3 regions of the Cellulomonas sp. S1-8 genome follow, and region 1 is predicted to be linked to each of the others. Evidence: predicted binding sites of a transcription regulator. Region 1 holds the regulator's gene; each other region holds the start of a gene.
What was found. Region 1 encodes HrcA, which represses chaperone genes, less so after heat shock. Its sites were predicted from a motif close to TTNGCACTCGNNNNNNNCGAGTGCNAA; they were not measured.
Positions count from the first base shown of each region.

Region 2: a site for HrcA is predicted at 3,204-3,230, ahead of OKX07_RS00605 (Hsp20/alpha crystallin family protein). Genes of this name have one in related genera too.
Region 3: a site for HrcA is predicted at 1,832-1,858, ahead of groL (chaperonin GroEL). Genes of this name have one in related genera too.

Region 1 is NZ_CP110806.1:2,643,261-2,651,095, reverse strand. Features, by position in the region: gene lepA (translation elongation factor 4) at 1-390, shown strand, start outside; gene hemW (radical SAM family heme chaperone HemW) at 422-1,660, shown strand; gene OKX07_RS11915 (DUF4870 domain-containing protein) at 1,682-2,065, opposite strand; gene OKX07_RS11910 (DUF4870 domain-containing protein) at 2,062-2,439, opposite strand; gene OKX07_RS11905 (hypothetical protein) at 2,647-3,597, shown strand; gene OKX07_RS11900 (DUF3097 domain-containing protein) at 3,663-4,532, opposite strand; gene hrcA (heat-inducible transcriptional repressor HrcA) at 4,765-5,787, shown strand; gene dnaJ (molecular chaperone DnaJ) at 5,871-6,995, shown strand; gene OKX07_RS11885 (16S rRNA (uracil(1498)-N(3))-methyltransferase) at 6,992-7,750, shown strand; gene ppdK (pyruvate, phosphate dikinase) at 7,825-7,835, opposite strand, start outside.
Region 2 is NZ_CP110806.1:132,421-140,255, reverse strand. Features, by position in the region: gene metE (5-methyltetrahydropteroyltriglutamate--homocysteine S-methyltransferase) at 1-1,101, shown strand, start outside; gene OKX07_RS00610 (MalY/PatB family protein) at 1,244-2,398, shown strand; gene OKX07_RS00605 (Hsp20/alpha crystallin family protein) at 2,678-3,115, opposite strand; gene OKX07_RS00600 ((deoxy)nucleoside triphosphate pyrophosphohydrolase) at 3,300-3,755, opposite strand; gene OKX07_RS00595 (helix-turn-helix domain-containing protein) at 3,912-4,148, opposite strand; gene gcvH (glycine cleavage system protein GcvH) at 4,469-4,840, opposite strand; gene gcvT (glycine cleavage system aminomethyltransferase GcvT) at 4,906-6,081, opposite strand; gene gcvP (aminomethyl-transferring glycine dehydrogenase) at 6,141-7,835, opposite strand, start outside.
Region 3 is NZ_CP110806.1:820,416-828,250, reverse strand. Features, by position in the region: gene groL (chaperonin GroEL) at 55-1,680, opposite strand; gene OKX07_RS03800 (glycoside hydrolase family 15) at 1,909-3,366, shown strand; gene OKX07_RS03795 (cold-shock protein) at 3,433-3,636, opposite strand; gene OKX07_RS03790 (LytR C-terminal domain-containing protein) at 3,775-4,392, opposite strand; gene OKX07_RS03785 (DUF3263 domain-containing protein) at 4,492-4,803, opposite strand; gene OKX07_RS03780 (uracil-DNA glycosylase) at 4,954-5,628, shown strand; gene OKX07_RS03775 (SGNH/GDSL hydrolase family protein) at 5,652-6,470, shown strand; gene OKX07_RS03770 (hypothetical protein) at 6,474-6,992, opposite strand; gene OKX07_RS03765 (signal peptidase I) at 6,989-7,585, opposite strand; gene OKX07_RS03760 (hypothetical protein) at 7,649-7,835, opposite strand, start outside.

The DNA of each region.
Region 1 (7,835 bases):
CTCGTCAAGGTCGACATCCTGCTGCAGGGCGAGACCGTGGACGCCTTCAGCGCGATCGCCCACAAGGACAAGGCGTACGCGTACGGCGTGATGATGACCGCCAAGCTCAAGGAGCTCATCCCGCGCCAGCAGTTCGAGGTGCCGATCCAGGCCGCCATCGGCGCCCGGATCATCGCGCGCGAGACCATCCGCGCCATCCGCAAGGACGTGCTGGCCAAGTGCTACGGCGGTGACATCTCGCGCAAGCGCAAGCTGCTGGAGAAGCAGAAGGAGGGCAAGAAGCGCATGAAGACGATCGGCCGGGTCGACGTGCCGCAGGACGCCTTCATCGCCGCGCTGTCCAGCGAGCCCGCAGGGTCGGCCGGCGGCAAGGACGCGAAGAAGAAGTGAGCGGCACGGTCGCCGGCACCGGCGGCACCCCGTGAGCCCCGCACTGCCCGAGGGCGACCCCGCGCCGCCGGACGGTGCGCTCCCCGCCGCGGCGGCGGACGGCGCCGCGACGCGGGCGCTCGGTGTCTACCTGCACGTGCCGTTCTGCGCGGTGCGGTGCGGGTACTGCGACTTCAACACCTACACCGCCACCGAGCTCGGCGGCGGGGCGAGCCTCGCGGCCTACGCGGGGACCGCGCTGGGGGAGCTCGCGCTCGCGGACCGCGTGCTGCGGGCGGCGGGTCTGCCGTCGCGGCCCGTCGCGACGGTGTTCGTCGGCGGTGGCACCCCGACCCTGCTGCCCGTCGACGACCTCGCGCGGCTCCTCGACGGCGTGCGCACCACGTGGGGGCTGGCCCCGGACGCCGAGGTGACGACCGAGGCCAACCCGGACTCGGTGACCCCTGACGGGCTCGCGCGGCTCGCCGCGGCCGGTTTCACGCGCGTCTCGTTCGGCATGCAGTCGGCCGTGCCGCACGTCCTTCGCACGCTCGAGCGCACGCACGACCCGGCACGGGTCCCCGACGTCGTGCGCTGGGCGTGCGACGCGGGCCTGCGGGTCTCGCTCGACCTCATCTACGGCACGCCCGGGGAGTCGCTCGACGACTGGCGGCGGTCGCTGGACGTGGCGCTCGCGACGGGGGTGGACCACGTGAGCGCGTACGCGCTGGTCGTCGAGCCGGGCACGCGGATGGCCGTCCAGGTGCGCCGCGGTGAGCTGACCCTGCCCGACGAGGACGACCAGGCCACCAAGTACGAGCTGGCCGACGACCTGCTCACCGCCGCGGGCCTGCACTGGTACGAGGTCAGCAACTGGGCGCGGACGCCCGCCGACGCGTCCCGGCACAACCTGGGGTACTGGCGCGGCGACGACTGGTGGGGCATCGGACCCGGGGCGCACAGCCACGTCGGCGGCGTGCGGTGGTGGAACGTCAAGCACCCGCGCGCCTACGCGGACCGCCTCGCGCGCGGGCTGAGCCCGGCCGCGGGCCGTGAGGTCCTCGACGCCGGTACGGTCGCGCTCGAGCGCGTCATGCTGGGGGTGCGGATCGCGCAGGGCCTGCCGCTCGACGACCTGGCGGCGCCGGCGCGGACCGCCGTGGCGGGGCTCGTCGCCGACGGGCTGGTCGACCCGCGTGCCGCGCTCGGTGCCGACGGCCCCCGCCGCGTCGTCCTGACCCGCCGCGGCCGGCTGCTCGCCGACACCGTCGTGCGGGCGCTCACGGCCTGAGGGACGCGACCCTCGCGACCCTCAGGCCACCAGGCGCAGCGTCGCGGGGTAGCGGTACCACTCCCAGCGGCTCGCGGCGACGGCGGCCAGGATCGCCAGGACGACCCAGGCGACGCCCAGCGCGATCAGCACGGGCGACGCCAGGCCGAACGTCACGGCCGTGAGGACCGCGCCCGCGATGCCCGCGATCAGCAGCGTGATCTGGAAGTTCAGCGACTCCTTGGCGTGGTGCTCGAGGAACGGCCCACGGCCGCGGAAGACCAGCCAGACGACCAGCGGCGCGAGGAACCCGACGCCCAGCAGCGGCAGCAGGTGGCCGAGGATCGCCCACGTGCGCTCGTCCTCGGGCCGCAGCGGGGGCGGGGGCGGGGCCGCCCAGCCGGGAGGGGCAGGAGGCGTGCTCACCGCACGAGCTCCAGGCTGAACGGGTACCGGTAGGACCCGCCGCGGTACGCCGTCACGGCGGCGAGGATCGACAGCACGAGCGCGACGATGGCCACCGCGAGCTTGCCGACCCACCCGACGATCCCGATCACCGGGATCTGGTGGACGACGTGGAAGATGATCATCGCGATGAGCGCCGTCAGCTGGAAGTTGAGCGCCACGAGCGCCTCCCGCGCGGTCGCAGGGTCCTTGTCCCGCTGGACCAGCCACACCACGAGCGAGGCGATCCACCCCGCGAACATGTACGTGAGGATGCCGCCGAGGTGCGCCACCATCGCCAGCGTGCTGCCCTGCGACGACCGGGTGGACGGCGTGGGTCGGGGGTCGTAGGACACGTGCGGCTCCTGGGGCTCGTCATGGGCGGCGGCCTGCGTCCGTGCGGCGACGGGCGCAGGACGGACGTCTCGCGAGCGGCAGCGTACCGGTCGGACGGGTGGAAGTGCCCGGTGGTGCGGCGCGGGGCCTTGACACGTTCTGCGGCATTTCGCTTCGCTGACGACCGGGGCGTGCCAACGCCCCGCCACGCGCCCAGGAGGCATGCAATGAGTGAGATCCCCGGCGGCCCGCCGCCGCGCGACGACGACCCGAGCGTCCCGCCGCCCCCGCCCGTGTTCGGGCAGCCCGGGGGCACCGCGCCGCCCGCGCCGCAGCAGCCCGGCGCGCCCACCCCGCCCCCCGGTGGGGCGTACTCGCCGCCGCCCGCCTACGGGACGCCGGGCGGTGCCGCGCCCGGGGCCTACCCGCCCCCCGCGTCGCCGTACGGCCAGCCCGGCGCCCAGCCGCCGCCCGGCGCCTACGGCCCGCAGTCCGGCCCCGTCGACATCGGCGCAGGCTTCTCGTGGGCGTTCTCCAAGTTCGGGCAGCACTGGGTGGCGTTCGTGCTCGGCGGCCTCGCGTGGTTCGCCGTCATCGCCGTCGTCGCGATCGTCGGGATCGGCCTGGTCGGCGGTGTCGCCGCGCTCGGCGGCGGGTCGGACGGCGTGGCGGGTGCCGCGGCAGGCGTCGGCGCGTCGATCGGCATCGGCCTGTACATCGCGGTGATGCTGCTGCTGCTCGTGCTGTTCAGCGCCGCCTTCATCAAGGCCGCGCTGAAGGTCGCGGCCGGCCACCAGATCGGCGTCGGCGACCTGTTCGACACCTCGCACATGTCGCAGCTCGTCGTCCTCGGCCTGCTCTACGCCGTCGCCGGGTTCGTGCTCAACTTCATCCCGTTCCTCGGGCAGGTCGCGTTCGTCGCCGCGGGCTTCTTCGTGTTCTACGCGGTCGCCGCGATCGTCGACCGCAACGAGGGCGCCATCGAGGCGATCCGCACGTCCGTCGCGCTGCAGACGCGTGACCTGGGCACCGGCGTGCTGGTGTACCTGCTCGTCGCCGTGGTGAGCTGGATCGGCACCGCGGTGTGCGGCATCGGCGTGCTCGTGTCGCTGCCCGTCGGTGCGCTCCTCACGGTGTACGCGTACCGCCGCCTCACCGGGGGCCAGGTCGCGGCCTGACATCCCGCCCCGACGCAGCGGGGCCCGTCCGGCCGACGCCGGACGGGCCTCGCCGCGCCCGGGGCTCAGGCCGTGACGAAGTCGATGAGCTCCTCGACGCGGCCCAGCAGGCTCGGCTCCAGGTCGGCGTACGAGCGCACCGACCGCAGGATGCGCTGCCAGGCGCGGGCGACGTCGGCCTGGTCCTGCGCGGGCCAGCCGAGCTCGCGCAGGATGCCCCGCTTCCACTCCGTGCCCCGCTCGATCGTCGGCCACGCCGCCAGACCCACCCGCTCGGGCCGCACCGCCTGCCACACGTCGACGTACGGGTGACCCAGCACGACCACCGTCCCGGCGGGCACCGTGCGCAGGGCCTCGGCGGCCAGTCGGCTCTCCTTCGACCCGGGCACGAGGTGGTCGACGAGCACCCCGACGCGCCGGTCGGCCGTGGGGGAGAAGTCGCGCAGCGCGTCGGCCAGGTGGTCGACGCCGTCGAGCAGCTCGACGACGACACCCTCGACACGCAGGTCGTCGCCCCACACCTTCTCCACGAGCTCCGCGTCGTGCTTGCCCTCGACCCAGATGCGCGAGCCGCGCGCGACGCGGGCCGGTGCGTCGGGCACGGCCACCGAGCCGGACGCGGTGCGCGTCGGGCGGGTGGGCGCGCGGGTCGTCACGGGCGCGGTCAGGACGACGGGCTCGCCGTCGACCCAGAACCCCGGGCCGAGCCGGAACGTGCGCGTCCGACCACCGCGGTCCTCGAGCACGACCACGTGCTGGCCGCCGGACTTCTCGACCCGCACGACCGCGCCGACCCAGCCCGTCTCGACGTCCTCGACGACCAGGCCGCGCTCGGCGGGCTGGTCGCGCGACGTGCGCGCGGGGCGGTGGTGGGCGGGGCGGGGGGCGTCACGGCCGCCCGACAGCACGTCCGAGCCGTAGCGGTCGTCTCTCACGCAGGCACTCTAGGAGGTCGTCCCGGCGACGCGCCCGACGACGCGCGGCCCGGCCCCGCTCGCGGACGGCTCGCGCCCCGCTCGCGCCCCGGTCCCGGTGACGCCTGCCCTCTGCCGGTGCGACCGCGTAGAATTGGCACTCGGTCCGGGCGAGTGCTACGCCGGGACCGTGCCACAGGCACTGCACGGCCCGTGCGCGGGCAGACGAGCGACCGGGGACGGAGGGAGCGGCATGAGCGAGGACCGTCGGCTGGACGTGCTGCGCGCGATCGTCGAGGACTACGTCGCCACGCGTGAGCCCGTCGGCTCGCGCGCCCTCACCGAGCGTCACGCGCTCGGGGTGTCGCCCGCCACCATCCGCAACGACATGGCCGCCCTCGAGGAGGCCGGGCTCATCGTCCAGCCGCACACGTCGGCCGGCCGGGTGCCGACCGAGGCCGGCTACCGGGAGTTCGTCGACCGGCTCACCGGTGTCCGTCCGCTATCGGCCGCCGAGAAGCGCGCCATCGGCACGCTGCTCGAGGAGGCCGTCGACCTCGACGACGTCATCGACCGGGCCGTGCGGCTGCTCGCGCAGCTCACCCACCAGGTGGCCGTCGTGCAGTACCCGTCGCTGCGGCGCTCCGCGCTGCGGCACGTCGAGCTCGTGCCGGTCGGTGCGCGTCACCTGCTGGTCGTGATCATCACGACCACCGGACGCGTCGAGCAGCGCACGCTCGAGCTGACGGCGGACCTCGACGACCAGGTCGTCGCACGGCTACGCGTGCGGCTCAACGTCGCCGCGGCCGGCCTGCGGCTCGCCGAGCTGTCGGCGGTCCTCGACGCGCTCGCGGTCGAGTTCGCGCCCGGCGGCGAGGACCTCGCCCGGTCCGTCGTCGCGGTCGTCGCGGAGACGCTGGCGCAGGAGCGCGAGGAACGCGTCGTCATCGCCGGTGCGTCCCACCTGGCGCGCAGCGGCGGCGCGGACTTCCCGCACACCATCGGGCCGGTGCTCGAGGCGCTGGAGGAGCAGGTGGTCCTGCTGCGCCTCCTGTCGGAGATGGCCGAGGACTCGGCCGGCGTCGCGGTGCGCATCGGCCGCGAGCACCAGCACGAGGGCCTCGCCGAGACGAGCATCGTCACCAGCGGGTACGGCGGCGAGGGCTCCTCGGTCGCCGTGCTCGGGTCGGTCGGCCCGTTGCGCATGGACTACCCCCAGACCATGGCGGCGGTCCGCGCCGTCGCCCGTTACCTCACCCGGATCCTCGCGGGCTGAGCGGCCGCCCCCGCGCGCCGACCGGCGCGCCACGCGACGGCCCGACCACGCCCCGCACGAGCAGGAAGCGAGCAGCTCGCCACGTGACCGACTACTACGAGATCCTCGGCGTCCCGAGGGACGCGACCCCCGAGCAGATCAAGAAGGCCTACCGGCGGCTGGCCCGCGAGCTGCACCCGGACGTCGCGGGCACCGACCCCGGGACGGAGGACCGCTTCAAGGACGTCTCGCGCGCCTACGACGTCCTGGGCAACACCGAGAAGCGGCGCGCCTACGACATGGGTGCGGACCCCGCGTCGCCGGGTGGCGGCATGGGCGGCGGCTTCGGATTCCAGGACATCTTCGAGACGTTCTTCGGCGCCGCCGGGGGTGGTGCGCCGCGCGGCCCCGTGCCGCGTGCCCGACGCGGGCAGGACGCGCTCGTGCGGCTCGACCTCGACCTCGCGGAGGCGGCCTTCGGGGTGCACCGCGACGTGCAGGTCGACACGGCCGTGCTCTGCCCCACGTGCGGCGGCACCTGCTGCCGGCCCGGCACGTCGCCGCGCACCTGCGAGGTCTGCGGGGGCCGCGGGTCGGTGCAGCGGGTCGCGCGCTCGTTCCTCGGGCAGGTCATGACGACCCAGCCGTGCGCCGCCTGCCACGGCTTCGGCACCGTGATCCCCGAGCCGTGCACCGAGTGCGCGGGCGAGGGCCGCGTGCGGTCGCGTCGCACGCTGTCCGTCGACGTCCCCGCGGGTGTCGACACCGGGACGCGCATCAAGCTGACCGGCCAGGGCGAGGTCGGTCCGGCCGGCGGTCCGCCGGGCGACGTGTACCTGGAGGTGCGCGAGCGCAAGCACGAGATCTTCGTGCGTCGCGGTGACGACCTGCACGCGACGCTCCAGGTGCCGATGACCGCGGCCGCGCTGGGCACGGTCCTGGCGATGGAGACGCTCGACGGCCCGCAGGAGGTCGACCTGCGGCCCGGCACCCAGCCCGGGCAGGTCATCACGCTGCGGGGGCTCGGCATCGGCCACCTGCACGTCGGTGGCCGCGGTGACCTGCACGTCCACGTCGAGGTGCAGGTGCCGACGCCCGCCGACGAGGAGCAGGCCGAGCTGCTGCGCCGGCTCGCCGTGCTGCGCGGCGAGGAGCGTCCGGAGGCGCGGCTCGCGGCCGCCAACCCGGGCATGTTCGCGAAGCTGCGCGACAAGCTCTCCGGCCGGTGAGCGCACCCGTCTTCGTCGTCGAGCCCGGGCTGCTCGACGACGTCCGGGCGGGCGGGGAGTACCTGCTGGGCGGCCAGGAGGGCCGGCACGCGGGCGTCGTGCAGCGTCGTGGGCCGGGGGAGCGCGTCGACGTGGTCGACTGCGCCGGCGTCCGCGTCGTCGGCCGCGTGCGCGCCGCGGGGGCCGAGGGCGTGCACATCGACGTCGACGAGGTCGTCGTCGAGCCGGAGCCCGCCCCGCGCCTGGTGCTCGTGCAGGCGCTCGCCAAGGGCGACCGCGACGAGATGGCGATCGAGGCCGCGACGGAGGTCGGGGTCGACGTGGTCGTGCCCTGGCAGGCCGAGCGGTCCGTCGTCATCTGGCGCGGCGAGCGTGCGCAGAAGAGTCGCGCGCGGTGGATCGGCACCGTGCGGACGGCGACCAAGCAGTCGCGACGCGCGCGCATGCCGGCCGTCGACGAGCCGCTCGACGACCGGGGTCTGGTGGCGCGGGTCACCGCGGCCGTGGCGGCGGGCGGCGTCGCCGTCGTCCTGCACGAGTCGGCGACGACCCCGCTGCACGAGGTCGCGCTGCCGGCCGCCGGTGACGTGCTCGTCGTCGTCGGCCCCGAGGGCGGCATCAGCGACCGCGAGGTCGACGACCTCACCGGTGCCGGCGCGGTCGTCTGCCGCCTCGGCCCGCACGTGCTGCGCACCTCGACCGCCGGGCCGGTCGCGCTCGCGATGCTCGCGGACCGCCTCGGCCGCTGGGGCTGACGGCCCGGACCCGGACGCGGGGTCGGCGGCGCGTGACGGGGAGTGGTGCGCCGCCGGCCCCACGGGTCCGGGGGTCAGCGGGAGT
Region 2 (7,835 bases), 2.0 Mb from region 1:
GTGCGCCCCGAGGTCCGCGAGCGCGCGGCCGCGCTGACGGACGAGCAGTTCCGTCGCGGCCCCTTCGCCGAGCGCAAGGCGGCCCAGGCCGCACGCCTGAACCTCCCCGCGCTGCCGACGACGACCATCGGGTCGTTCCCGCAGACCCCGGAGATCCGCAAGGCGCGCGCCGCCTTCGGCAAGGGCGAGCTCACGGCGGAGCAGTACGAGGACGAGATGAAGGCGGAGATCCGCCGCGTCGTCGAGCTGCAGGAGCGGATCGGCCTCGACGTCCTGGTGCACGGCGAGCCCGAGCGTAACGACATGGTCCAGTACTTCGCCGAGAACCTCGACGGGTTCGCGGTCACGCAGAACGGCTGGGTGCAGTCGTACGGCTCGCGCTGCACGCGCCCGTCGATCCTGTGGGGCGACGTGTCGCGGCCCGCGCCCATCACGGTCGCCTGGGCGCAGTACGCCCAGTCGCTCACGCAGAAGCTGATGAAGGGCATGCTCACGGGCCCGGTGACGATCCTCGCGTGGTCGTTCGTGCGCGACGACCAGCCGCTCGGCGACACCGCGAATCAGGTGGCCCTCGCGCTGCGCGACGAGATCGCCGACCTCGAGGCCGCGGGCATCGCCATCGTCCAGGTCGACGAGCCCGCGATCCGCGAGCTGCTGCCGCTGCGCGAGAAGGACCACGCCGCGTACCTCGACTGGTCGGTGCGCTCCTTCCGCCTGTCGACGGCCGGCGTGCGTGCGGACACGCAGATCCACACGCACCTGTGCTACTCGGAGTTCGGCGAGATCATGGAGGCGATCGACGGCCTCGACGCCGACGTGACCAGCATCGAGGCGGCCCGCTCGAAGATGGAGATCCTCGGCGACATCGCCGCGGCCGGTTACCCGCGGGCCGTCGGCCCGGGCGTCTACGACATCCACTCGCCGCGCGTCCCGTCGCAGGCCGAGGTCACCGAGCTGCTGGCCGAGGCGGTCCGCACCATCGACGTCGACCAGCTCTGGGTCAACCCGGACTGCGGCCTCAAGACCCGCCGCTACGAGGAGGTCGACCCCTCCCTCGAGCACCTGGTCGCCGCGACCCGCACGGTCCGCGCCACGCTCTGACGCAGGAAGGGCTGGATCGACCTCTCACCCCAGAGGGGCCACCCCACCAGGGGCGCGAGAGGTCGATCCAGCCCCACCCCCACCCACCCCCGGGCGCGAGAGGTCGTTCCAGCCCCGAGCGGGCTCGCCTACCCTGCGGTGCATGGGATCTCCCTTCGACGTGACCGTCGCCGAGATGCGTCGGCGCACCTCGCTGAAGTGGCACACGTACCCCGACGACGTGCTCCCCGCGTTCGTCGCGGAGATGGACGCCGCGCCGCTCGACGCGGTCGTCACCGCCGTCACGGGGGCGATGCTCGCCGGCGACACCGGGTACGAGGCCGGCCCGACGAGCCGCCTCGGCACGGCTTACGCCGAGGCCTTCGCCGGGTTCGCCGCTCGGCAGCACGGCTGGGACGTGCCCGTGGACCGCACCCGGATGCTCCCCGACGTCATGCTCGGGATCGTCGAGGTGCTGGGCGTGCTGTCGTCGCCGGGCGACCGCGTCGTCATCAACCCGCCGGTGTACCCGCCGTTCCGGGCGTTCGTCGAGCACGCGGGGCGGCAGGTCGTCACCGCCCCCCTGACGACGGAGGGGCGGCTCGACCTCGACGCCCTCGACCGGGCGTTCGCGGACGCGTCCGTCTACCTGCTGTGCCACCCGCACAACCCGACGGGCACCCTGCACACCCGGGACGAGCTGCGGGCGGTCGGCGAGCTCGCGACGCGACACGGCGTGCGCGTCGTCGCCGACGAGATCCACGCACCGCTCACCGTCGGCGACGAGCCGTTCGTCCCCACGACGACGGTCATCCCCGATGCCATCGCGCTGCACTCGGCCTCGAAGGCGTTCAACCTCGCCGGGCTCAAGGCCGCGCTGGCCGTGCCGGGCCCGGCGGCCGACGACCTGGCCCGCCTGCCCGAGATCGTGGGTCACGGCGTCAGCCACGTCGCGTCGATCGCGCACCAGGCCGCCTACCAGCACGGGGACGCCTGGCTCGACGACGTGCGCGGGGCCATCCGCAGCAACGGCGACCTCGCTGCCGCGACCCTCGCCGAGCAGCTCCCGTCGGCGCGCTGGACCCGGCCCGCGGCGACGTACTTCGCGTGGCTCGACGTCCGCGAGACCCCGGCCGTCGCCGCGGCGGGCACCGACCCGGCGCGCATCCTGCTCCACCAGGGACGGCTCGCCGTCAACTCGGGCCCGACCTTCGGCGCCGGCGGCGACGGGCACGTCCGGCTCAATCTGGCGACGTCGCGCGAGATCCTCACCGACGCCCTCGCCCGCCTCACGACGACCCTCGCCGCCCGGTCCTGACGCGACCCGCCGCGAGCGACGATCTGGATTGCTCTCTCACGGGCTGTTGGGGTCGGCGCGGGACGGGCTGGATTGCTCTCTCACGGGCTGTTGGGGTCGGTGCGGGACGGGCTGGATTGCTCTCTCACGGGCTGTCGGGGTCGGCGCGGGACGATCTGAATTGCTCTCTCACCGGGGTGGAGGGGGTGGGGCGCAGAACTGGATTGCTCTCTCACGGCCGTGGGGGGTCGGGCGCACCCCGCTGGGGGGGTGAGAGAGCAATCCAGCCCGGGGTGGTGGTCAGCCGGCGGTGGCGGACGCCGCGATGGACGTCGGCGAGGCGCCGTGCTGGACCTCGATGCGGCGCGGCTTGGCCTCCTCGGCCACCGGGACAGTCAGCGTCAGCACGCCGTCGGCGTAGGTCGCGCTGATCCTGTCGAGCGCCAGGCCGCGGCCGACGGTCAGCTGCCGGGCGTAGGTGCCGACGGGGCGCTCCTTGGCGAGCCACTGCACGTCGTGGTCCGTGCGGGCGGTGCGCTCGGCGCGGATCGTCAGGGTGCGGTCGTCCACGCCGACGTCGATCGTGCCCGGGTCCGCGCCCGGCAGGTCGACGTGCAGGACGTAGTGGTCGCCGTCGCGGTACAGGTCCAGCGGCATGGTGGCCGCGGCGCGGTCCGACGCCAGGACCTGCGCGAGCACGCGGTCCATCTCCTGGAACGGGTCGAAACGGGTAGCCATGCCCTCACCTCCTCGACGTCGGGCCCGGACCTCCCGGGTCCCGTGGTACCCCGGCGGGAGCCTCCGCCGGGTGGCTACACGTCAAGAATTAGCACTCTCCCTCGGGGAGTGCCAAGTGGTCGCGCGGCCTCGTTCGCTGCAGGCGAACGGGTCGCGCACGGGCCGCTGACGGGCCGTGCAGCGCTCAGGCGGTGCGGCCGATCGCGCTGCGGCCGCTCGAGGGGAAGGACGCGACGAACTGCGTGATGCCCTCGACGACCCGCACGTCGGCGTCGAGCCAGGGCACGTCGAACCACTGGCCGTCGGGCAGCCACCGCAGCTCGTCGTGCTCGTCGAGGGGCTCGGGCTCGCCGTCGAGCACCTCGGCGAACCACAGCCGCAGGACGTACTGCTCGGAGATCCGCCAGACACCGTCGTCCGGACCGAGCAGCTCCACGCCGAGGCCCACACGGACGCCGAGCTCCTCGCGGATCTCGCGGTGCAGCGCAGCCTCGGGTGTCTCGCCTTCCTCGACCTTGCCGCCGGGGAACTCCCAGCGGCCGGCCAGGCTCGCCGGGTAGGCGCGGCGGGCCGCGAGCAGCAGGCGAGGGTCGTCGAGGTCGTCGACCACGGCAGCGGCCACGACGAGCACAGGGGTCATGCGACGAGTCTGCCAGCCATGTGTCACAGCCGGGTCACGACATCGTGGCGCGGCCGGGCACGTCGCACGCACGGCCGGGGAGGACCGGCCGAACGGGACGTGCGGGCTGGGTGCAGCACGGAGGGATCCCTCCCGCCCCTCCGGGGCGGCGTGGGGTCAGCGGATCCCGTGGGCCTCGGCCCAGGCGACCGCCTCGGCGCGGGTGGACACGCCGATCTTGCGGTAGACGCTGCGCACCTGGGACTTCACGGTGTTGCGCGTGACGAACAGCCGGGTCGCGATCTCCTCGAGCGTCACGTCCTCGGCCAGCTCGGCCAGCACGACCCGCTCGCGACGGGTGAGCGAGTGGGTCCCCATGGTGTGCGGGTTCACGCTCGTGTCCAGCATGCTCATGATGTCCTCCGGTGGGGCGGCGGGGCCGGACTCTCCGGCTCCGCGTGGGCTGCGTACCGGATGAGAGCGCCGTACCCGGTCGCTATGACGCGACTTTTGCCGACTTCTCTGAATCACCGTGAGTTCCCCCCCGCGGTGCCGATCGCTGCACCTGACAAGACGACGCCCGAAGCCCCCTGATACGTCCCGGGGCGAACGCCGTCCTCCTAGCACTGTGCGCCATGTCACCCGTTCGGGGCAAGCACTCGGACGTATGGACAGTTGTCCAACCTCTCACCCGAACGGCTCACCCCGTGGGTGTCACCACCTACCCGTTCGGCTCAAGGGTTCACAGCCCCGTACTCCTCGGCCGTCAGCAGCGGACCCGTGGACGTCACGTCGACGCGCAGCAGCCAGCCCTCGCCGTAAGGGTCCGTGTTGACCAGGGACGGGTCGTCGACGACTGCCTGGTTGACCTCGACGACGGTCCCCGTCACGGGGGAGAACAGCTCGGAGACGGACTTGGTCGACTCGATCTCGCCGATCACGGCCCCCGCAGCGACGTCGGAGCCCGCAGCGGGCAGCTCGACGAACACGATGTCACCCAGTGCGTCCGCGGCGACCGCGGTGATGCCCACCGTCACGGGCGACCCCGCGTCGATCCACTCGTGCTCGGCGGTGTACTGCAACGTCGTCGGCAGCTCGGCAGCCATCGGTGCTCCTGTCGGGTCGGGTCGTACGGGGAGGTCGAGGTGGCGGTGCTGCGACGCAGCGACCGTCACCGAGGACGACGGTAGAAGGGAAGGGGCACGACGCGCACGGGTTCGCGGCGCCCGCGGACGTCGACGGCCAGCTCCTGACCCTCGGCGCCGACCTCGGGCGTCACGTACGCCATCGCCACGGGGTAGCCGAGCGTCGGCGAGGGAGCCCCCGACGTCACGGTCCCGACGACGGGCGCGTCGGGCTGGGTCGACGCGACGACGTCGTACCCGTGCCGGGCCGCACGCCGCCCGAGACCCTGCAGACCGACGAGGACGCGCGCGGACGCGGACTGCGCACGCGCCGCGAGCGCGTCGCGGCCGACGAACGGCACCGGCACCCCGTCGGCGTCGACCTTGTCGAGCTTGACGACCCGGCCCAGGCCGGCGTCGTGCGGCGTCGTGGTGCGGTCGAGCTCGTTGCCGTACAGCGGCATGCCGGCCTCGAGGCGCAGGGAGTCGCGCGCGGACAGCCCCGCCGGGACGAGCCCGTGGCCGGCACCCGCGGCGAGCAGCGCACGCCACAGCGCCGGCGCCCCCGCGGCGTCGACGAAGAACTCGAAGCCGTCCTCACCCGTGTACCCCGTGCGGGCGACGAGCACGGGGGCGCCGTCGAACCGCAGCGGCAGGCACGCGTAGTACTTCAGCGTCGCGGGCGTCACGTCGGCGGGCCCGTCCGGGTCGGCCGTCAGGCCGGGCAGCGCCTCGACGACCGCGAGCGCGTGCGGCCCCTGCACCGCGACGAGCGCGGTGGCGGCGGAGCGGTCGGCCACCGCTGCGTCGAGCCCGACGTCGAGCCGGGCGCGATCGGCACGCTCACGCAGCTCCGCCAGGACGACCTCGTGGTTGGAGGCGTTCGCGACGACGAGGTACACGTGCTCGCCCGTGCGGTAGACGACGAGGTCGTCGACGACCCCGCCGTGCTCGTCGACGATCATCGTGTACCGCGCGCCGAGCACCCGCAGCGCCGTGAGGTTGCCGACCAGCGCGCGGTCCAGGAACGCGGCCGCGTCGGGGCCGGTGACCTCGATCTCACCCATGTGCGACAGGTCGAACAGGCCGGCCGCGGTGCGGACGGCCGTGTGCTCGGCCAGGTCGGAGGTGTACCGCAGGGGCATCTGCCACCCCGCGAACGGCGTCAGCGCGGCGCCGAGGGCGACGTGCTCGTCGTGCAGGGGGGAGAGGCGGTCGGGCATCGGGGCTCCCTGCGTGGGGTCGGGCGCGGTGCGGTCGGGCGCGGTGGGGTCGGCGGGCGTCATCGGACGTCGTCCGCGTACGCCTCGACGGGCGGGCACGAGCAGACGAGGTGACGGTCGCCGCGCGCACCGTCGATGCGGCGCACCGGCGGCCAGTACTTGCCGGCCCGCAGCGACGGGACGCCGAACGCGGCCTGCTCGCGGCCGTAGGGGTGCTCCCACACGTCGGCGCTGACGGACGCCGCGGTGTGCGGGGCCTGGCGCAGCGGCGAGCTCTCCAGCGGCCAGCGGCCGTCGGCGACGTCGGTGATCTCGGCGCGGATCGCGACGAGCGCGTCGACGAACCGGTCGAGCTCGGCGAGGTCCTCGCTCTCGGTGGGCTCCACCATGAGCGTCCCGGCGACCGGGAACGACAGGGTCGGCGCGTGGAAGCCGTAGTCCATGAGGCGCTTGGCGACGTCCTCGGCCGTGACGCCGGTGGCCTTGGTCAGGGGGCGCAGGTCGAGGATGCACTCGTGCGCGACCAGGCCGCCGGGCCCCGCGTAGAGCACGGGGAAGTGCTCGCGCAGGCGCGTGGCCAGGTAGTTCGCAGCCAGCACGGCCGTCTCGGTCGCGCGCCGCAGCCCGTCGGGACCCATGAGCGCGACGTACGCCCACGAGATCGGCAGGATGCCGGCGGAGCCCCAGGGCGCGGCCGAGACCGGGGGGACGACCGGACCGGTCGCACCCGGCGTCCCAGCCCCCGGCGTCCCAGCCCTCGGCGGCCGCGCACCCGGCGTCGGGTCGCCCGGCAGGTACGGCGCGAGGTGCGCCGCGACCGCGACGGGCCCGACGCCCGGGCCGCCGCCGCCGTGCGGGATGCAGAACGTCTTGTGCAGGTTGAGGTGCGAGACGTCGCCCCCCAGCTCACCCGGGCGGGCCAGCCCGACGAGCGCGTTGAGGTTGGCGCCGTCGATGTACACCTGCCCGCCCGCGGCGTGTACCAGGTCGCAGACCTCGCGCAGGTGCGCCTCGTAGACGCCGTGCGTCGAGGGGTAGGTGATCATGATCGCCGCGACGCGCGCGCCGTGCTGGTCGAGCTTGGCGCGCAGGTCGGCCAGGTCGACCTCGCCGTCCTCGGCCGTCGCCACGACGACGACCTTGAGGCCCGCGAGCGCCGCCGACGCCGCGTTGGTGCCGTGCGCCGAGGCGGGGATCAGACAGAGGTCACGGTGCTCGTCGCCCTCGGCCCGGGTCGCCTCGTGGTACGCGTGGATGGCGAGCAGGCCCGCGAGCTCGCCCTGCGAGCCGGCGTTGGGCTGCACGCTCACGGCGGCGTACCCGGTGATCTCGGCGAGCCAGTCCTGCAGCTCGGTGACGAGGGCCGCGTAGCCCTGCGTCTGGTCGGCCGGGGCGTACGGGTGCACGTCGGCGAACTCGGGCCAGGAGATGGGCTCCATCTCGGCTGTCGCGTTGAGCTTCATGGTGCACGAGCCCAGCGGGATCATCGTCCGGTCGAGCGCGAGGTCCTTGTCGGACAGGCGACGCAGGTAGCGCAGCATCGCCGTCTCGGAACGATTCACGTGGAACACCGGGTGCGTGAGGTAGTCGGTGCTGCGCGCCAGGTGCGCGGGCACGTCCGTGGGACGCGGTCCGACGAATCCCACGTCGTGCGCGCCGTCGTCGCCCGCCGCGATGCTGGTCGTGCCCGCGTCGGCGAACGCGAGGACCACGTTCAGCAGGTCGTCGCCGCGCGTCGTCTCGTCGCACGCGAC
Region 3 (7,835 bases), 1.8 Mb from region 1:
ACCCCCTGCGGGGTGACCGGCCGTCGGTCCGTTCGTGCTGCGACTGCTAGCGGATCAGAAACCGCCGCCGAAGTCGTCGCCGCCGCCACCGCCGGCCGGAGCCGACTTCTCGGGCTTGTCGGCCACGACGGCCTCCGTGGTGAGGAACAGGGCGGCGATCGACGCAGCGTTCTGCAGCGCCGAGCGCGTGACCTTCACCGGGTCGTTGACGCCCGCGGCCAGCAGGTCCTCGTACACGCTGGTCGCGGCGTTGAGGCCGTGCCCGGCGGGGAGGTTGCGGACCTTCTCCGCCACGACGCCGCCCTCGAGGCCGGCGTTGATGGCGATCTGCTTGAGCGGGGCCTCGATCGCGAGCCGCACGATGTTGGCGCCGGTCGCCTCCTCGCCCTCGAGCTGGAGCTTCTCGAACGCGATCTTGCCCGCCTGGATGAGCGCGACGCCGCCACCGGCGACGATGCCCTCCTCGACGGCCGCCTTCGCGTTGCGAACGGCGTCCTCGATGCGGTGCTTGCGCTCCTTGAGCTCGACCTCGGTCGCCGCGCCCGCCTTGATGACGGCGACGCCACCGGCGAGCTTGGCGAGGCGCTCCTGGAGCTTCTCGCGGTCGTAGTCCGAGTCCGAGTTGTCGATCTCGGCGCGGATCTGGTTGACGCGACCGGCGATCTGCCCGGCCTCGCCGCCACCCTCGACGATGGTGGTCTCGTCCTTCGTCACGACGATCTTGCGCGCCGTGCCGAGGACCTCGAGGCCGACCTGGTCGAGCTTGAGACCGACGGTCTCGGAGACGACCTGGCCACCGGTGAGGACGGCCATGTCCTGCAGCATCGCCTTGCGGCGGTCGCCGAAGCCCGGCGCCTTGACGGCGATAGACTTGAAGATGCCGCGGATGCGGTTGACGACGAGCGTCGCCAGCGCCTCGGACTCGACGTCCTCGGCCACGATGAGCAGCGGCTTGCCGGCCTGGATGACCTTCTCCAGCAGCGGCAGCAGGTCCTTGACGTTCGAGACCTTGGACTCGACGAGCAGGACGTAGGCGTCCTCGAGGACCGCCTCCTGGCGCTCCGGGTCCGTCACGAAGTACGCCGACAGGAAGCCCTTGTCGAAGCGCATGCCCTCGGTGAGCTCGAGCTCGAGACCGAGCGCGTTGGACTCCTCGACGGTGATGACGCCTTCCTTGCCGACCTTGTCGAGCGCCTCGGCGATCAGGTCGCCGATCGCCTGGTCGCCGGCGGAGATGGCGGCCGTGGCGGCGATCTCCTCCTTCGTCTCGATCTCCTTGGCCTGCGCCAGGAGCTCGGCCGTGACGGCCTCGACGGCCTTCTCGATGCCCTTCTTCAGGGCGATCGGGTTCGCGCCGGCGGCGACGTTGCGCAGACCCTCGCGCACGAGTGCCTGGGCCAGGACGGTGGCGGTGGTCGTGCCGTCACCGGCGACGTCGTCCGTCTTCTTGGCGACCTCCTTGACCAGCTCGGCGCCGATGCGCTCGAACGGGTCCTCGAGGTCGATCTCCTTGGCGATGGACACGCCGTCGTTGGTGATCGTCGGCGCGCCCCACTTCTTGTCGAGCACGACGTTACGGCCCTTCGGGCCGAGTGTGACCTTGACGGTGTCGGCGAGGACGTTGAGCCCGCGCTCCATGCTCCGCCGGGCCTCCTCGTCGAAGGCGATGATCTTGGCCATGGGGCTGTGATCCTTCTTCCGGTTCGTGGGTGGCCGGTCGGTGCCCGCGACGGACGGACCGCCGCGCACGCTCACGTCCCGCGCGCGACGACCCTCACCTGACGGCCGGGTTGATGCTGTCACTCTCCACCGGAGAGTGCTAAGTCAATGGTTAGCACTCGACCCCTGAGAGTGCAAGCAGCAGACGGGTCCTCCCCTACGCCGTGCGCGAAGCCCTAGGGTGCCGGTGTGCCCGACGCCGCCGTCGTGAGCCGCGTCCCGCGCACCCGCGCCCGCGGCACCCTCGTGCTGGTCGCGACCCTGCTGCTGGCCGTCGGCGCGGCCGCGGGCACGCCGCCGGCGCCGGCCGCCGGACGCACCGACCCCACCGGCTCGGGTGCCGCCGGCGGCGTGGGGACCGGCGTCGGCGTGACGTCCGACACGGCCCACGCGCAGATCCCGCTGTACCAGCAGGCGGTGTCGGTGCTGCCCGACGGCGCCCGCGCCGAGGTCCCCGCCGCGGCCCTGGCGGTCTACCTGCCCGGGACCCGCGTGCCGGACCCGGCGGCGGCAGTCCTCGCCGAGGCGGTCGGCGCGACGCCCACGACGACCGCCGCCCTGGGCCCGCGGGCCGCAGCCGCCGCGGCCGCGGAGCAGCGCGCCTGGCTCGCCGCCGGCGACGTCCCGGGTGCGGGCGGCCCGCACGAGGAGCTCGCCCGCTCCGCCCTGCTGGACCTGCACTCCCTGACGGTGGCCGACGGCGTCGTCGTCGCCGGCTGGTCGGCGAAGTGGCGCTACGTCTGGCCGCGGGACTCCGCGTTCGTCGCCGTCGCGCTCGCGCGCACGGGGCACGTCGACGACGCCCTCGCCGTCCTGGACTTCCTGGCGCGGGTGCAGGAGCCCGACGGCTCGTTCGAGGCGCGCTACCTGCCCGACGGGTCCGGCCCGCCCGACGACCGTGGCCTGCAGACCGACGGGACGGGCTGGTCGATGTGGGCGGCGGGCCTGGTCCTCGCCGAGGTGGACGACGCCCGGCGGGTCGAGGTCGCGCAGCGCCTCGCGCCCCTCGTGGAGCGGTCCGCCGACCGCGCGCTGCGGCTCGTCGCGGCCGGGCTGCCGCCTGCGTCGCCGGACTACTGGGAGGTCCCCGAGTCCGAGGTGACGCTCGGGACGGCGGCGCCGCTCGTCGCGGGGCTGGAGCAGGCGGCCGTCGTGCTCGACGCCGCGGGACGCCCCGAGCGGGCGGCGACGGTCGCGGCGGGCGCGGCCGACGCACGGCAGGCGGTCGTCGACGCCTTCGGGCCCACCGGGTACGGCCGGTACGCGACGCGCACGGTGCCGGACGCCGCGAGCGCGTTCGTGCTCGCGCCGTTCTGGTCACAGGCACCGCACGGCGGCGTCGCGGCGTGGCTCGCCTCGGTGCCGTCGATGCTGCGACCGGCCGCAGGGCTGGCGCCCGGGGGCGGCTGGCGGCGCGACGGCGTGTCGTGGACGCCGCAGACGACGCTGTACGCGTGGGTCGCGGCCGAGCAGGGCGACGCGGGCACGGCCATGCGCTGGCTCGACGTCGTGGGGGCGCACCGCACGCCGTCCGGGGCGATCCCGGAGAAGCTCCTCGCGGACGGCGCACCCGCGGCCGTCGCGCCGCTCGGGTGGAGCGCGGCGTGCGTGCTGCTCGCGATCGACGCGTTGGACGCGACGAGCTGACGCCGCCACGCGTCCCGACCGCCCGCCGGCCCGTCGGGACGCGTCAGGCGGAGCCGGCGGGAGGCGTCAGGCGGGTCGGACCGTCTCGGCCTGCGGACCCTTGGTGCCCTGGCCGACCTCGAACTCGACGGCCTGACCCTCCTCCAGGGAGCGGTAGCCGTCGACCTGGATGGCGCTGAAGTGCACGAACAGGTCCTGGCCACCACCGTCGGGGGTGATGAAGCCGTAGCCCTTCTCCGCGTTGAACCACTTGACCGTGCCCTGAGCCATGCCGCGCTCCTCGAGGTCCTGGGGACCGGGTCGCTCCGCCGTCGCCCCGGTGCGTGGAGCCTAGTGGCGGACGTGGTCGCGCGACCAGGGTCTGCGCAGGTGGTCGGGCCGGCAGGCCCGGCCCGGGCTCGACGGGGGTCAGGCGTCCGGGTCGGTGACGAGGACGACGGCGATCCCGGTGCCCGCGCGCTCCGGCGACACCTCGATCGTCGGGACGTTCACGGTGGCGGCGACGAGCTCGGCCGTGGGGCGCAGGTCCTCCGACGCCACGTAGACGGTCGACGTGGCGGGGAGGTCGTCGGTCGCGTTGTCCGGCGACACGTCGGTGAACCCGGCGGCGGTGAGCTCGTCCGCGACACGTCCGGCGAGCCCGGACACGCGCGCGCCGTTGAGCACGGCGACCGGCGTCGTGAGCACGGGCTCCGGTGCCGGCGGCGGCGGCTCCTCGACGGTGCCCTCGCCCTCGGTCGCGCCCTCACCCTCACCCTCGGCAGCGGCGTCGCCCTCGCCCTCGGTGGCACCGTCGCCGGCGTCGGCGGTCTGCTCCTGCGACGAGCCCCCCGGCAGCGGGAGGTCACCGGTGCGGGAGAGGTACGCCACGGCGCCGTACGCGAGCACCGGCACGACGACGAGCACGACGACGAACGGCCACCACCGGCTCCACGCGGACCGGGGTGCACGGTGGACTCCGGTCGGCGCGTCGGGTGCGATCGCGTCGAACTCGTCCTCGGGGTAGGGGTAGTCGCCCTTGCTCACGGCCGCAAGGCTAGCTGCTCGCGGCGCCGGGCCGGGTGAGCCCCGCCTGCGGCCGGGTGTCGGGCCCGGGCTGACGTGGACGCGACGCGCACGGCGGGCTCAGGCCTCGGCGCCCAGGCGGCGTGCGGTGCGGGCCCGCTGGCGGGACGACCGCATCCGGCGGAGCCGCTTGACGAGCATGGGGTCGGCCGCGAGCGCCGCCGGGTCGTCGATGAGGGCGTTGAGGAGCTGGTAGTAGCGCGTGGCCGACATGTCGAACAGCTCGCGCACCGCCTGCTCCTTGGCGCCCGCGTACTTCCACCACTGGCGCTCGAAGGCGAGGACCTGCTGGTCACGCTCGCTCAGGCCGTCGGTGCCGCGCTCGTCGTCGCGCAGGTCGTCCGCGACCATGTGGGTGGCCGTGCCGTCCATGGCTCCTCCTCCTCGCGCGTCGTGCGTCGTCTGGCTCCGCCCGGCATCGTACGGGGCGAACCACACGGGTGTCATTCGCGCGCGCGGGGGACACCTGGATCCGTCCGGACCCGTGCCGCGCCACCCCTGGCGCGGGTAGCCTCCGACGACGTGACCGCTCCCCTGGACTCGCTCGTCGCGCCGGACTGGGCGCGCGCCCTGGCGCCCGCGGAGGGCGCGCTGCGCGCCGCCGGGCAGTTCCTGCGGGAGGAGGTGGCCGCCGGTCGGCAGTACCTGCCCGCATCCGACGCGATCCTGCGGGCGTTCCACCGCCCGCTCGCCGACGTCCGCGTGCTCGTCGTCGGCCAGGACCCCTACCCCACGCCGGGGCACCCGATGGGCCTGTCGTTCTCGGTGCAGGCGGACGTGCGGCCCCTGCCCCGCTCCCTGGACAACATCTTCCGCGAGCTCGTCGAGGACGTCGGGGTGCCGCGGCCCACGTCCGGGGACCTGACCCCGTGGGCCGACCAGGGCGTCATGATGCTCAACCGCGTGCTCACGGTGCGTCCCGGTGCGCCCGCGTCGCACCGCGGGAAGGGCTGGGAGCAGGTCACCGACCGGGCGATCATGGCCCTGGTGGAGCGGGGAGGCCCGCTGGTCGCGGTGCTGTGGGGACGCGACGCGCAGTCCCTTCGCCCGGCGCTCGGGGACGTGCCGGTCGTCGCCAGCGCGCACCCCAGCCCGCTGTCGGCGTCGCGCGGGTTCTTCGGGTCGCGGCCGTTCTCCCAGGTCGACGCGCTGCTGCGCGAGCAGGGCGCGGACCCCGTCGACTGGCGCCTGCCGTGACCGGGGCGTCGCATGATGGGGGGATGACGCCCGCCACCGCCGACCTGCCCGCCGACCCTCCGCGGTGGACGCGGTACGTCGCGTGCGGGGACTCGTTCAGCGAGGGGCTGTGGGACGCGCCCGACGGCGTGGACGCGCCGCTGCGGGGCTGGGCGGACCAGCTCGCGTCGCACCTGTCGCAGCGGCGGACCGCGGCCGGGCTGGCCCCGCTGGAGTACGCGAACCTCGCGGTGCGCGGCCGGCTCATGCGCCCGATCCTCACCGAGCAGGTGCCCGCGGCGCTGGCGCTCGAGCCGGACCTCGTGAGCATCATCGGCGGGGGCAACGACATCCTGCGTCCGTCGGTCGACGTCGACCGGGTCGCCGCCGACCTCGAGCGGGTCGTGGCCGCCGTGCGGGCCCGGGGAGTCGACGTGCTGCTCGGCACCGGGTTCGACGCCCGCAAGAGCCCGCTGGTGCGCACGACGCGCGCGCGGGTCGGCGTGTACAGCGCGCACGTCTGGTCGATCGCGCGCCGGCAGGGCGCCTTCGTGCTGGACCCGTGGGGCATGCGGAGCCTCGTCGACTGGCGCATGTGGTCCGAGGACCGCATCCACCTGACGACGCAGGGGCACACGCGCGTCGCGCAGGCCGCGCTGGTCGCGCTGGGGCTACCCCCCGACCGCACCGACTGGGACGACCCGCTCGCCCCGCTGCCCCCGGTGCCGACCATGGAGCAGGCCCGGGCGAACGCGCGGTGGCTGCGGGAGCACGCCTACCCGTGGGCGACGCGGCGGCTGCGGCGGCAGTCGTCGGGTGACCGGCGGGGGCCGAAGCGACCGGACCCGACGCCGGTCGCCTGAGGGTCAGGGGGCGTTGAACTGGGCCCCGAACGGCGAGGCGTTGTACTCGTACGTCGTGAACGTGACGAACGGCGGCGCCCACGCGCTCACCACGCCGTTGTACGTGACCACGGAGCCCGCCGCCCAGTTCCAGCGGCTGGTGGTCCCGGTGATCCGCGTCAGGTCGACCGTGATGCGTGCCTGGCGCCCGGCCGCGGGGGTGTACCCGCTGGTCGCGACCTGGAACTGCAGCCCGCCGCCGGTGACGTAGCCGTCCGGCCCTGCGCTCCCCCACTGGTTCGTCGCCTGCACGGAGGTGACGGTGCAGGCGGAGACGACCTGCGGCTGCGCCCCGGTCGTCACCACCTCGCACTTCTGGACGGGGCCGACGACCCAGGTCGCGGCGGTCGCGCGCGCCGTGAACGCCGCGCGGTCCGTCCAGGCGGCTGCGGTGCGCGAGGTCGTCGCACCGAGGGCGAGGAGGACGGCCAGGAGCCCGACGGCTGCGACGAGCAGGCGCGTGCTCAGGTGCATGCGGGTCATGACACGGGTCCGTGTGCCGTGGTGAGCCCCTTCTGGCGGTCGGGGCTCGGGTCGGCGACGGCGTCCGGTGCCGTGGCGCCGTGCCGCGGCACCGAGGCAGGGCTCGGCGTGCGCGGGAGCTGACTCAGGGCGAGCAGCGCGACGAGCGCCACCATCAGCGGGACCGCGGTGCCCGGCGTGGTGAGTCGGACGAGCAGGTCGCCCGCGCGGGCGACCTGCCAGCGTGGGCTCAGGACCGTGGCGTCGGTGACGACGTACGCGCCGCTGTCGGCGCTGTCGTTCGCGTCGCCCTGCATCCACACGTGCCAGGCGCCGTCGTCCTGCTGGGCGACGTCGATCACGCGGTGCGTGACGAGCGTCCCGGTGACGGGGTTCGGCAGCGACAGCACGTCTCCCACCTCGACGTCGGCGACGGGCACCGGGGTGTCGAGCAGCAGGTCGCCGGTCATGATGCCCGGCTCCATGGACCCGGAGACCACCACGAGCGGCGCGACGAGACCGGCCGAGCCGGCGGCCCACAGGCCCACGCTGAGGACGCCGAGGACCGCGAGGGCCCAGACGAGGACGTCAGCTGCGGTCCGCAGTGCACGCACGACGACTCACCTCCCGGACAGGGGTGGCGCCGCGCGGCGGCGCCACCCGGGTACCGCTGTGGATCAGGACTGGCCGCTGAACATGACGGTGAGCGAGCCGGTCTTGCCCTGGTACGTGGCGGGCCAGGCGGCCGGCGTGGTGACCCGCAGCGTCGCGGTGGTGGTCGCGCCCGCGGCGAGCGTGGTCGCGACGGGTCCCGTGACGGCCGCGGTGGCCGGCGTGGTACCGGCGAAGATGCTGGTCGTCGTG